Regions from separate parts of the Serratia sp. 2723 genome, predicted to be linked through region 2. Evidence: predicted binding sites of a transcription regulator. Region 2 holds the regulator's gene; each other region holds the start of a gene.
What was found. The regulator Fur, encoded in region 2, represses iron uptake genes when iron is present. The targets are predictions, from matches to a motif close to ATAATAATGAGAACNACTATCAA.
Positions count from the first base shown of each region.

Region 1: the regulator Fur is predicted to act here: its motif matches at 1,157-1,179, upstream of sodA (superoxide dismutase [Mn]).
Region 3: the regulator Fur is predicted to act here: its motif matches at 1,589-1,611, upstream of ABIE29_RS18755 (Nramp family divalent metal transporter).
Region 4: the regulator Fur is predicted to act here: its motif matches at 1,744-1,766, upstream of sufA (Fe-S cluster assembly scaffold SufA).

Region 1 is NZ_JBNDIN010000013.1:124,019-127,142, reverse strand. Features, by position in the region: gene fdnG (formate dehydrogenase-N subunit alpha) at 1-129, opposite strand, end outside; partial or broken gene fdhD (formate dehydrogenase accessory sulfurtransferase FdhD) at 365-1,129, shown strand; gene sodA (superoxide dismutase [Mn]) at 1,257-1,880, shown strand; gene ABIE29_RS18540 (methyl-accepting chemotaxis protein) at 2,081-3,124, shown strand, end outside.
Region 2 is NZ_JBNDIN010000003.1:57,372-60,495, forward strand. Features, by position in the region: gene ybfF (esterase) at 1-156, shown strand, start outside; gene ybfE (LexA regulated protein) at 404-691, shown strand; gene fldA (flavodoxin FldA) at 895-1,434, shown strand; gene fur (ferric iron uptake transcriptional regulator) at 1,744-2,190, shown strand; gene ABIE29_RS05170 (beta-N-acetylhexosaminidase) at 2,335-3,124, opposite strand, start outside.
Region 3 is NZ_JBNDIN010000014.1:2,955-6,078, forward strand. Features, by position in the region: gene ABIE29_RS18750 (NupC/NupG family nucleoside CNT transporter) at 85-1,272, opposite strand; gene ABIE29_RS18755 (Nramp family divalent metal transporter) at 1,650-2,888, shown strand; gene ABIE29_RS18760 (DUF2502 domain-containing protein) at 3,003-3,124, opposite strand, start outside.
Region 4 is NZ_JBNDIN010000005.1:242,545-245,668, forward strand. Features, by position in the region: gene sufB (Fe-S cluster assembly protein SufB) at 1-1,306, opposite strand, end outside; gene sufA (Fe-S cluster assembly scaffold SufA) at 1,321-1,692, opposite strand; gene ABIE29_RS10040 (hypothetical protein) at 2,168-2,572, shown strand; gene menI (1,4-dihydroxy-2-naphthoyl-CoA hydrolase) at 2,745-3,124, opposite strand, start outside.

The DNA of each region.
Region 1 (3,124 bases), on a different contig from region 2:
GGCGCGCAGCAGTTTGTACTGCCGGGTTTCCGCCAATGCCACCGCCGGGCTAAAGCCCAGTGCGGCCACCGTGGTTCCTGCCATACCGCCAGCGCAGATCTTAAAGAACTGCCTTCTGCTGACCTGCATGGGGGTCTCCTTTCTCTCTCGTGTTGTCACATTGTTTCAAATGACGCTTCCCCCCTCAAAGCGGGACGCGCTAAAATCACTATTCTTATGTGGGTATTGGCCAAATGGGCCGCAACGGCGCCGCAATAATACCATAGCAGGCGTAGGGTTGTTACAAACAGGTGCCAGGAAAGTGAACAAAAATAACCAAGAGCAACCCACAAATGTGAACGCGCTCACGGGCCTGATCCAGGCTCCGGTGTACCAGCGCGGACAGTTGGCCACCACAGAGCAAGATTGGCTCGCCGAAGAAGTGCCGGTCGCGCTGGTGTATAACGGCATTTCTCACGTGGTGATGATGTGTACGCCAAAGGATCTGGAGGCGTTCGCCCTCGGTTTTTCCCTGTCGGAAGGGATTATCGACTCGCCACGGGATATCTTCAGTATAGAAGTTAATCCCACCTGCAACGGCATGGAGGTGCAAATTGAACTTTCCAGCCGCCGTTTTGCCGGGCTGAAGGAGCGCCGTCGGGCGATGGCGGGCCGCACAGGCTGCGGCGTTTGCGGTATTGAACAGTTGGCGGATATCTTCCGCCCGGTCACACCGCTGCCCTTCACCCAGACCTTCTCCTTGGCCAATCTCGATCGCGCCCTCGGCCAGTTACGCCAGGTGCAGAAGGTCGGCCAACTGACAGGCTGTACCCACGCTGCAGGTTGGATCTCACCGCAGGGTGAACTGCTGGGCGGCTGTGAAGACGTTGGCCGCCATGTGGCGCTGGACAAAATGCTCGGTATACGCGCCAAACAAGACTGGCGACAAGGGGCGATCCTGGTTTCCAGCCGGGCCAGCTACGAGATGGTGCAAAAATCCGCCATGTGCGGTGCAGAGATCCTGTTTGTGGTCTCTGCCGCCACCTCGCTGGCGGTGGAAATCGCCGAGCGCAGCAACCTGACATTGGTTGGCTTTAGCAAACCTGGCCGGGCAACGGTGTTTACTCATCCGCAACGTATTACCGATTAAAGGATTATCCACACTATCCGCAGGGCATTGATAATCATTTTCAATATCATTTAATTAATTATAATGCATCATACTGCTTACGCGGTGCTCACATTTTGCGCCGCCTTACCCTACTGGAGATGATGTTATGAGTTATTCACTGCCATCCCTGCCTTACGCTTACGACGCACTGGAACCGCATTTCGACAAACAGACGATGGAAATCCATCACACCAAACACCACCAGACCTACGTCAACAACGCCAACACCGTGCTGGAAGCTTACCCTGAGCTGGCTTCGCTGAGCGTAGAAGCGCTGATCCAGGATCTGGATAAAGTCCCTGCAGACAAGCGCACCTTTATGCGCAACAACGCAGGCGGCCACGCTAACCACAGCCTGTTCTGGAAAGGTCTGAAAACCGGCACCACGCTGGGTGGCGATCTGAAAGCCGCTATCGAGCGCGATTTCGGCAGCGTAGAGAAATTCCAGGAAGAGTTCGAGAAAGCCGCCGCCACCCGTTTCGGTTCTGGCTGGGCTTGGCTGGTGCTGAAAGGCGACAAACTGGCCGTGGTATCTACCGCTAACCAGGACAGCCCGCTGATGGGCGAAGCCGTCTCCGGCGCTTCAGGCTTGCCAATCGTTGGCCTGGACGTGTGGGAACACGCTTACTACCTGAAATTCCAGAACCGTCGCCCTGACTACATCAAGGCATTCTGGAACGTGGTGAACTGGGACGAAGCGGCCAAACGCTTCGCCGAAGCCAAGAAATAATTTGGCGTTCCCCTATGGATTTCAAAGGGGTGAGGTCCATGGATGGGCCGAATAGCTATGTGCAGGTAACAACGCTGCAGCTTGAAACACGACGATGATGCCCGCTGATGCGGGTATCTTTTTGCCCATTGTCCGCTAAAGTTTAACCGCCTCTTGCCGATGCTTTGTTCAATTGACTAACGCCTAAAGAGGGAAAAATCATGGCGGCATTGCAAGCTTTGGCAGGAAAAATCATTCATCTCACTGTAGGTAAAAAGCTCGGACTCGGATTCTCTCTGATGTTAATACTGGCGATCATTATCGCTGGCACCGGAATAACCTACCTCAATCTTATCGAATCACGCAGCAATCGCATCGATTTCAGCTATCAGCTGACGGGCGAAATCGGCCAGGCGAAATACTACCGCGCCATGTTTAGCCAAAAGTACAAGCCTGAGTTCCTCGAGCGTAACCGCAAACATATCGAGAACGCGTTACAGCTGGCCAGCCATGCACAGAACCTGGATTGGGATACGCAAAGCCGCAAGGATCTGGAGTTGCTGGTGGTGTTGCTAGGTAACTACGATCAGCAACAGAAAATGTTTGCCAAAGCCGTGGCGGATAAAGACGCGGTGCGAGCAAGCTGGAACATGTCCGAAGTTCAGGACAGCCTGAGCCAGGTTGAACGTCAGGTGGGTACTGCCGATCTGCAACTGGCGTTTACCCAGTTAAACCAGAAGTTGACCCAGATCCGCTACTATGCCCGTGGCCTGGTGCTGCAACCCACTCGCGACGCCGAAACCCCATTGCTCAGCGCTATCGATGACGCCCGTAGCGCCGCCCACACGCTCAGCCAACGCCTGAACGAGTCACAGCGCCCATTGCTACAGCCCCTGTTGAGCGTGCTTGACGAGTATAAAGGCCACATCGCGGCCTACCTGCCCGCCGTTGAGAATGAGTTCAAGATCAGCAAACAGCTCGGCGGCTACGCTGACGAGATCGGTACGCTGGTTAACAATTTCATGAAAGATGAGCTGACGCAGACGCACAAAAATATCAATACCGCACAGTGGCAAATGGGGATCACCACGGCGATCGCCATTCTTGCCGGCCTGCTGGTGTCATGGCGTATCACATTGCAGATCACTCGCCCACTCAGCAGCACCTTGGAACTGGCAGAACGTATTGCCAAGGGTGATCTACGCCAGGCGCAAACCAGCACCCGCCGTGATGAACTGGGTCAGTTGCTCAATGCCGTCGCCGCC
Region 2 (3,124 bases):
CTCTCGCCTTACGTACAGGATAGCTACCGCGATGACATCGCCCGTCAGTTCCCGCAGGCTCGCGCCTATGTGGTTGCAGGCTCCGGCCACTGGGTCCATGCAGAGAAACCGGACGCCGTATTACGGGCAATCCACCGTTTTATTGACCAACCGTGAGCTTAAATGGCGAAAAAACGCGCTAGACAGAATAGCTTAGCGCGTTTGTGGCTAAGTTAGGCATTGTCGTTGCTCCATCTGCTGGGGTAATATGGCGCGCTATAATTTTGCCACCCTGTCCAGGTGTGAAGCTGCGCTTGGCTGGGGGCGAATTTGGGTTAGGGTTTATTGGCCCGAATTGTGTAAATCAAACCGTCAGGAAGCGTAAACCGCTTTTTGATGCAAACTCCCTTGCAGTAGCGCAACAATGGCAAAAGAACAAACGGATCGCACGACGCTGGATTTGTTCGCAGATGAACGCCGTCCAGGGCGCCCGAAAACCAACCCGCTTTCCCGTGATGAACAGCTTAGAATTAATAAGCGCAATCAGCTACGACGGGACAAAGTGCGTGGATTACGGCGTGTGGAGCTGAAAATCAACGCAGACGCGGTAGATGCTCTGAACAAACTGGCCGACCAGCGCAATATCAGCCGCAGCGAATTGATCGAACAAATGCTGTTGGCCCAACTGGCGGAAGAACAGCCAGAACACTGATCTCTGCTGCCGCACGCGCGGCACGGCGTTAAGGATGACGCCAGATCGGTTCCACCTCCGCTGAGGCATCGCATAAACGCGATAAAACCTCAGGGCAAATTTCTGGCATGATACGCATTTACGGCTGAGCAAGCCTTCCCTTGGCAGCGCCTCAGGCCGCGTTTACGCAATACATTCATTTGAATTAAAAGGTTATTCTCACTATGGCTCATGTAGGCATTTTCTTTGGCAGCGACACTGGCAATACCGAAAACATTGCCAAGATGATCCAAAAGACGCTTCAGCAAAAATTCGGCAACGACGTGGCAGAAATCCACGACATCGCCAAAAGCAGTAAAGAAGATCTGGCAGCGTTTGACATCCTGCTGCTCGGTATCCCAACCTGGTACTACGGCGAAGCACAGTGCGACTGGGATGATTTCTTCCCGACGCTGGAAGATATCGACTTTAACGGCAAGCTGGTAGCGCTGTTTGGCTGTGGCGATCAGGAAGACTACGCGGAATATTTCTGCGATGCGATGGGCACCATCCGCGACATCATTGAACCACGCGGTGCGGCCATCGTCGGCCATTGGCCAACCAAAGGCTACCATTTCGAAGCCTCCAAGGGTCTGGCAGATGACGATCACTTTATCGGGCTGGCCATTGACGAAGATCGTCAACCTGAGCTGACCAACGAACGCGTAGACGCCTGGGTCAAGCAAATCAGTGAAGAGCTGAGCCTGGCCGAGATCGTCGGCTAAGCTCTGAACATATTGTAGGGGCGCCGTATACTGCGCCCTTCTGTTATCGGCATCACGGATTAGAGCAATAGAAGCTACAAGTTTGTAACTTCCTGCCTCGCCACGGTAGACTAAGACATCGGTTTATCCCATCCATCAAAGCTTTGCATGATTACCCTGTAAAAGTGCAAAGATATGTTTGTTAACAACCGGCGGTTTCTATTTGCAGCAACCGGTTCTATAATGAGACGCGATTAACGCTTTGTGCCGACCGATGCCATAGGCGAGAACGCCTCAACTTGATTAGCATAGTAACAGGACTGAATCCGCATGACTGATAACAACTCCGCATTGAAGAAGGCTGGCTTAAAAGTCACTCTTCCGCGACTCAAAATCCTGGAAGTCTTGCAGGATCCGGCATGCCATCACGTCAGTGCGGAAGATCTGTACAAAAAACTGATAGATATGGGCGAAGAAATTGGCCTGGCCACGGTATACCGCGTGCTGAACCAGTTTGACGACGCAGGTATTGTGACACGCCACAATTTTGAAGGCGGCAAGTCGGTATTCGAACTGACTCAGCAACACCACCACGATCACCTGATTTGCCTGGACTGCGGCAAAGTGATCGAGTTCAGCGACGAATCCATCGAAGTGCGTCAGCGCGATATCGCCAAGCAACACGGTATCAAGCTCACCAACCACAGCCTGTACCTGTACGGCCACTGTGAAACCGGCGATTGCCGCGAGAACGAAGCGCTGCACGACAAGAATTGATTCTGGCCCGCGCCAGAACGCGAAAACCGCCTACATGGCGGTTTTTTTATGCCCGGATGACAGAGAAAAAAATCCCCGGACAGGCCCGGGGAAAAATATCCACTCAATGATCACTATTGCAGTTTGCTCTCACCTCGCACTATTTTACGCTTTCACCGGTTCGGCGCGGCTGAAGCGTTTGCCGTCCGGGCTGATTGCACGGATTTGCACGTCACCCGCTACCGCAGGGCGCGCTTTATCGTCATAGCGCTGCCACTGTTTGCCGCCGTCGGTGGAATATTCAATCCCCAAACCTGGCAGAGAAATATTCGCTTCCAACTGACCACCGACGATACGTGCACCTGGAACCGGCAGGCGATAGCTCACGCCCGCTTTATCCATCTTGGCCAGCTCACGTTGACCAATCAGGTTAGCAAAGCGCAGCCAGTCCTGGTCCAGGGTTTTGGTATCGACCTGGTGGGTTTCGCCACCTTTGTACTCACGGCCAGCTTTGTAATCCTGCTCCCAGCTGGCGCGGTGCCATGCACGCTCTGCAAGCGACACTGCACGTGGGTAAATCATGTATTCCATCTGCTGGTCGGTACGCACGACTTCGCTCCACAGTTGTGCGGAAAGACCATATGCGCCCGGCCATGGTTTGTCGCTCTTGGCGGTGAAGTGGTTACCGTCACGGTCAACCGAGGTTTCGGCGTTCTGCGGCAGGTTGTTCGGCGCAAAGCTGAAGATCTTCTGCTCGTCGCTGAAGCGGGTGCCCCAGTAATAACCGTGTTCGTCCGGGCTGACTTCATATGGGAAGTCCATATAGACGTAGTCCGGGTTAGAGATCACCACGTCATAACCCTTGTTCGCCCAGTCGTTAGCCGAGTCGAAACCACCCCAGTACAGGGTATCCCAGAAGTTCACCGCCACATGCTTGGTCGCAAAGGCCTTCGAG
Region 3 (3,124 bases), on a different contig from region 2:
TATTGTCATTGGGCCATTAAATAAAAAACGCCCGATAAACTTCATCGGGCGTCTTGAGACTAGAACTTGTAGCTTCTAAAACTGTTAACCCAGAATCAGGCCTGTGATGGCTGCTGACAGCAGGCTAACCAGGGTAGAGCCGTAAACCAGCTTCAGGCCGAAGCGTGAAACCACGTTGCCCTGATGCTCATTCAACCCTTTAATCGCACCGGCTACGATACCGATAGAAGAGAAGTTGGCGAAGGAAACCAGGAACACGGACAGGATACCCATACTGCGTGGAGACAGCTCAGCACCGATTTTCTGCAGTTCCATCATCGCGACGAATTCGTTGGAAACCAGCTTGGTCGCCATGATGCTGCCAACCTGCAACGCTTCATGCTTAGGCACGCCAAGGATCCAGGCAAATGGATAGAAGAAGTAGCCCAGGATTTCCTGGAAGCTCAGGCCGAAGATGGCGCTGAACAGGCCGTTAAGCGCGGCAATCAGCGCGATAAAGCCAATCAGCATGGCGGCAACGATAATCGCCACCTTGAAGCCTGCCAGAATGTATTCACCCAGCATTTCAAAGAAGCTTTGGCCTTCGTGCAGATTGCCGAGGTGCAGCTCTTCTTCTTTACTGGTGTCATAAGGGTTGACCAGTGAGAGGACGATAAAGGTGCTGAACATGTTCAGTACCAGCGCCGCTACTACATACTTGGCATCCAGCATGGTCATGTACGCGCCAACGATGGACATGGAAACTGTCGACATCGCGGTAGCGGCCATGGTGTACATGCGTTTTTCTGACATCTTGCCCAGCACATCTTTGTAGGCAATAAAGTTCTCAGACTGGCCCAGAATCAACGAACTCACGGCGTTGAAGGATTCCAGTTTGCCCATCCCGTTCACTTTAGACAGCACGGTCCCGATGATGCGGATGATAAACGGCAGCACTTTGATGTATTGCAGAATACCGATCAGGGCAGAGATGAACACGATTGGGCACAGCACCTTCAGGAAGAAGAAGGCCAGACCTTTATCACCCATCCCGCCGAACACAAAATCAGTCCCTTGCCCCGCAAACCCGAGCAACTTGTCGAACATTGCTGCAAAGCCTTTTACAAAGCCTAAACCTGCTTCCGAGTTCAGGAAGAAATAGGCCAGTAACACTTCAATAACCAACAACTGAATAACATAGCGGATGCGGATGTTTTTACGATCGCGGCACACTAACAGGGCCAGGATCGCAACCACCACTAACGCTAACGCAAAGTGCGCAATATGGGACATGTTTGCTCCAAATTTGAGGCAGGCTGAATTTCGGTTGTCATTTTATGTAACGCCAAGTTTAAAAACGAGACATTCATAACAAATATGGAAAATCATAGTGGAGATAGTCCTAATCTATGATGGCAAAGCACCAAAGATCAAGATGTTAATAAATATGCGTGTTCGTGGCATTTTTGTGCTAGTTTTACTATCAAGCGTGATCCGCTCTGAACCTTGTGATCCAGAGTAGATGTAAACGCCAGGATTTCATGCGATCTGTTCGATAAAACCTCGTTTTTGGCTATCGCAGGGATAACCATTATCGCTGCAAATGCGCTTGATAATCATTATCATTTAAGTAAAGATGAAGGCGAGCTAAATTAGTAAGGGTTTTCGCTATGCTGAACAGTCGCGCGGTTAACAATACTTCCTCCAGCCGCCCGTCCAGAAAGATCAAACTTTCTCTGATGGGGCCTGCTTTTATCGCCGCCATCGGCTATATCGACCCCGGCAATTTTGCCACTAATATTCAAGCCGGCGCTTCTTTTGGCTACACGCTGTTGTGGGTAGTGGTATGGGCCAACGTCATGGCGATGCTGATCCAACTACTGTCTGCCAAACTCGGTATTGCTACCGGTAAAAACCTTGCCGAACATATCCGCGATCGCTTCCCGCGCCCGGCAGTGTGGGCCTATTGGGTGCAGGCGGAGATTATCGCGATGGCCACCGACTTGGCCGAGTTCATTGGTGCCGCGATCGGTTTCAAACTGCTGCTGGGGGTAACGCTGTTGCAGGGGGCAGTCCTCACCGGCATTGCCACCTTCCTGATCCTGATGCTGCAAAAACGCGGGCAAAAGCCACTGGAACTGGTGATTGGCGGCCTGCTGCTGTTTGTGGCGATGGCCTATATCGTGGAGCTGGTGTTTTCTCAGCCGCAGCTGAGCGGGTTACTTAGAGGGATGGCTATCCCGGATTTGCCGAATGGTGATGCGGTGTTTCTTGCTGCGGGGGTGTTAGGGGCAACCATCATGCCGCATGTGATTTATTTGCACTCCTCGCTGACGCAGACCGCTGGTAAAGACTCTAAAGCAGAACGTTATTCGGCCACCAAGCTGGACGTGGCGATTGCCATGACCATTGCCGGTTTTGTTAACCTGGCGATGATGGCCACCGCCGCTGCCGCATTTCATTTCAATGGCCACAGTGGCATTACCGATCTCGACCAAGCCTACCTGACGTTGCAGCCGCTGCTCGGCAATGCGGCAGCCACCATCTTTGGTTTGAGCCTGGTTGCAGCAGGTCTCTCTTCTACCGTGGTAGGCACCTTGGCAGGGCAGGTGGTGATGCAGGGCTTTGTCCGCTTCTATATCCCTATCTGGTTACGCCGGGTGGTCACTATGATGCCATCGTTTATTGTCATCATGATGGGGATGGATGCGACGCGTATTCTGGTTTTGAGCCAGGTGCTGCTGAGCTTTGGTATTGCCCTGGCGTTGATGCCGTTGTTGGCGTTTACCGGCAACCGTGAACTGATGGGAGATATGGTCAATGGTCGTCTGATCCAGAATCTCGGTAAACTGATTGTGTTGGTGGTGGTTGGGCTAAACGGTTATCTGCTGATCAGCAGCCTGTTTTAGGATCCCTAACCCTCACTCATAGAGAGGGGATAAACGTGCTACAGACTGACTTCTGCAGCTGATTACGATGCCGATCAGCCCCCTCTCCCTGTGGGAGAGGGGTGAGGTGAGGGGTCAATCATCATGATCGTGATGGTGATTTTTGTGATGATGCTTGTTCTTATAATGGTGCTTTTTATACTGTTTATAATAGTATTTATCGGCCTTGCGGTAGCGACCATCATGGTAGTAGTAGT
Region 4 (3,124 bases), on a different contig from region 2:
CAAGCTGGGCGCTGTTATTGCGGGTTTCCACATAAGGGAAGGTATGCGCCCCGCTGTTCGGCCCGATCAGCATCGAATCGCACTGGGTAAAGTTACGAGCGTTTTCCGCCCCGGGCAGGATCTTCACCAGCCCACGATAGGTATTTTGGCTGTGCCCGGCGGAGATCCCTTTGGCAATAATGGTCGACCTGGTGTTTTTACCGATGTGGATCATCTTGGTGCCGGTATCCGCCTGTTGGTAGCCGCTGGTCAACGCCACCGAGAAAAACTCACCGATAGAGTTGTCGCCCTGCAAGATCACGCTTGGGTATTTCCAGGTGATGGCCGAACCGGTTTCCGACTGCGTCCAGGACATTTTGGATCCTGCGCCTTCACACAACGCCCGTTTGGTGACGAAGTTAAGAATGCCGCCCTTGCTTTCGCCGCCGCCGGAAAACCAGTTCTGCACCGTGGAATACTTCACTTCAGCGTCTTTATGCAGGATCACTTCGACCACCGCCGCGTGCAGTTGATAGCTGTCACGTACCGGCGCTGAGCAGCCTTCGATATAGCTGACGTAGCTGCCCTCATCGGCAATCAGGATGGTGCGTTCAAACTGGCCGGTTTTCGCGGCGTTAATGCGGAAATAGGTGGAAAGCTCCATTGGGCAGCGTACGCCCTTTGGCACGTAGACAAAGGTGCCATCGGAAGCCACCGCAGCGTTGAGTGCGGCAAAGAAGTTGTCGTTATGCGGCACCACCCGCCCCAGGTACTTGCGCACCAGATCCGGATGATCGTGAATGGCTTCACCGAACGAGCAGAAGATCACCCCGCTCTCCGCCAGCTTTTCACGGTAGGTGGTCGCGACGGAAACCGAGTCGAAAATGGCATCGACCGCCACTTCGCTACCTTCACGCACCGGTACACCCAGTTGATTGAACGCCAGTTCAACCTCGCTGGTCAGGTAGCCGTTTTCCGTACTGGCGCCAGGTTGCTGCTCCGCCCCAGGCTGAGAACCGCAGGCATCATCACAGCTGCCGCAGGACGGCGCTGAATAGTAGCTGTAATCCTGATAGTTCAGCTTGTCATAGTTGGCTTTCAGCCAGTGTGGCTCTTCCATTTGCAGCCAGGCACGGTAAGCCTCCAGGCGGAATTCCAGCATCCACTCGGGTTCGTTACGCTTGGCCGAGATGGCGCGTACCACCTCTTCGTTGATACCTTTGGCCAACTCATCGGTGGCCAGTTGGGTAAAGAATCCTTCCTTGTAGCGACCTTCGCTGACCCAAGCCGGTACATCTTTCGCTGTTTCTACGTTGCTTCGTGTCATGTTGATTGCATCGCTTAAACGCCAAAGCTCTCACCGCACCCGCAGGCGTTCTGAGCTTTGGGGTTATTAAATTTGAACATCTGATTCAGCCCTTCCCGAACAAAATCTACCGTGGTGCCATCAATAAACGGCATCGCCTTGAGCGGCACGAACAACTTTGCCCCGTCACGTTCAAACAACAGATCGTCGCTGGCCGGTTCGCGGGTCAAATCCAGCACGTAGGCAAAACCCGCACAGCCGGATTGTTTGACGCCGAGTTGCAGCCCTTTTACTTGCGCATCCTGCTGCATGAGTCTGATTATCTGCTTCACCGCGCTGTCGCTCAGCGAAATACCTTGCCAGACGTTATCTGCCAAGGAAAAAGTACCAACCTCTTCCGTATGCATATGGCCTACCTCACATTCGTGTTTTACTACAGCCGATCTGGCGTACCACCCATGTTAGTGATAATGATTATCACTTCAACCGTTTGTTTTGCGGGGGTATTTACCAAACGCCCAGATTTACGCTCGGTAACACGATAAACCGATGGCGTATCCAGACAAAACAGACTGCGGGATAATTCTTATCCCTATGAATTTATAGCAATTCATCATATCTCGTACGGCTTATCCCACTGCCATGACAAGGTTATGGCGCCGGATAAATCGTCTGTTTTAAACATTCATAGAAAATACCTATTTCTGCATCTTGTCTGTCTGAAAAATGCCTTTCCCTGCTTTAAGTCTAGTCGCTCGCGTGTTTTTAGCCCGTGGTGGTCAAATCAACCACCAGAGAAAAAAATCGCCGAAGAGCATTGAACATCGCCACAGCAGCAAATATGATAATGATTATCATTAAGTTTTGATTGGACGTGAATCTATGGCCATCTCGATGAATGCGTGGCTGCTTGGCAAAATTGATGAATACAAGTTCAATATCCGTGATGCCACGGTGGATTTCTATATGGCGGAAGCGGCACTACAGCGGCCAGAATGCAACATCAATCATCTGAAGCGTTACAACGGCGTCAGCCTTGGCATGGCAAATTTATGCCTGGAAAATGGCGATGATGAAAGCTATCTGCATGCGCTGAGCAAACTGCATAACCGGCTGATCGTCGAGATCAACAATCCCCAGCGCTGTCAGTTGTTCCGCGTGCAAAGCTACCATTTTGCCCGGCATACGCTAACGCTGATTTGCCAGAAATATTCGATGGAAGGCGGTTGGGATAAGGCTACCGCTTTTCAGAAGGATTTTGTGAAACGGGTCCCCTTCCAGTTATAAAGCTGGCCCCTCTCCCACAGGGCAAGGGGACCGAACGAGTGCAACTGAAATTCGGTGACGCACTTTGGATGAGGGAGCGTTCGCGTTTGCTGAGATGACCTCCTTGCTTCCAAAAGAGCAGAGGCCAACAGATCCCTCTCCCTGTAGGAGAGGGTTGGGGTGAGGGGGGCCTCTATTCCAATACCGCCGTGGTCAGCCGTGAGGTACAGCACAGGCGATCGCGATCGTCGAAGATCTCGATCTGCCATACCTGATTGCGACGGCCAGCGTGCAACGCACGACAAACCCCACGCACCTGCCCTTTAAATACCGCGCGCAGGTGGTTGGCGTTGATCTCCAGCCCTACCACCTTTTGCTCCCCTTCGGTGCACAGATAACCGGCCATTGAGCCCATCGACTCGGCCAGTACCACCGAAGCCCCGCCGTGCAACAGGCCAAACGGCTGGGTAGTGCGGTGATCGACGGGCATCACCGCCTCCAAATAGTCCTCTTCCAAGCGGGTGAACCGAATGCCTACATGGGCCACCATGCATCCTTCGCCGCTTTGGTTAA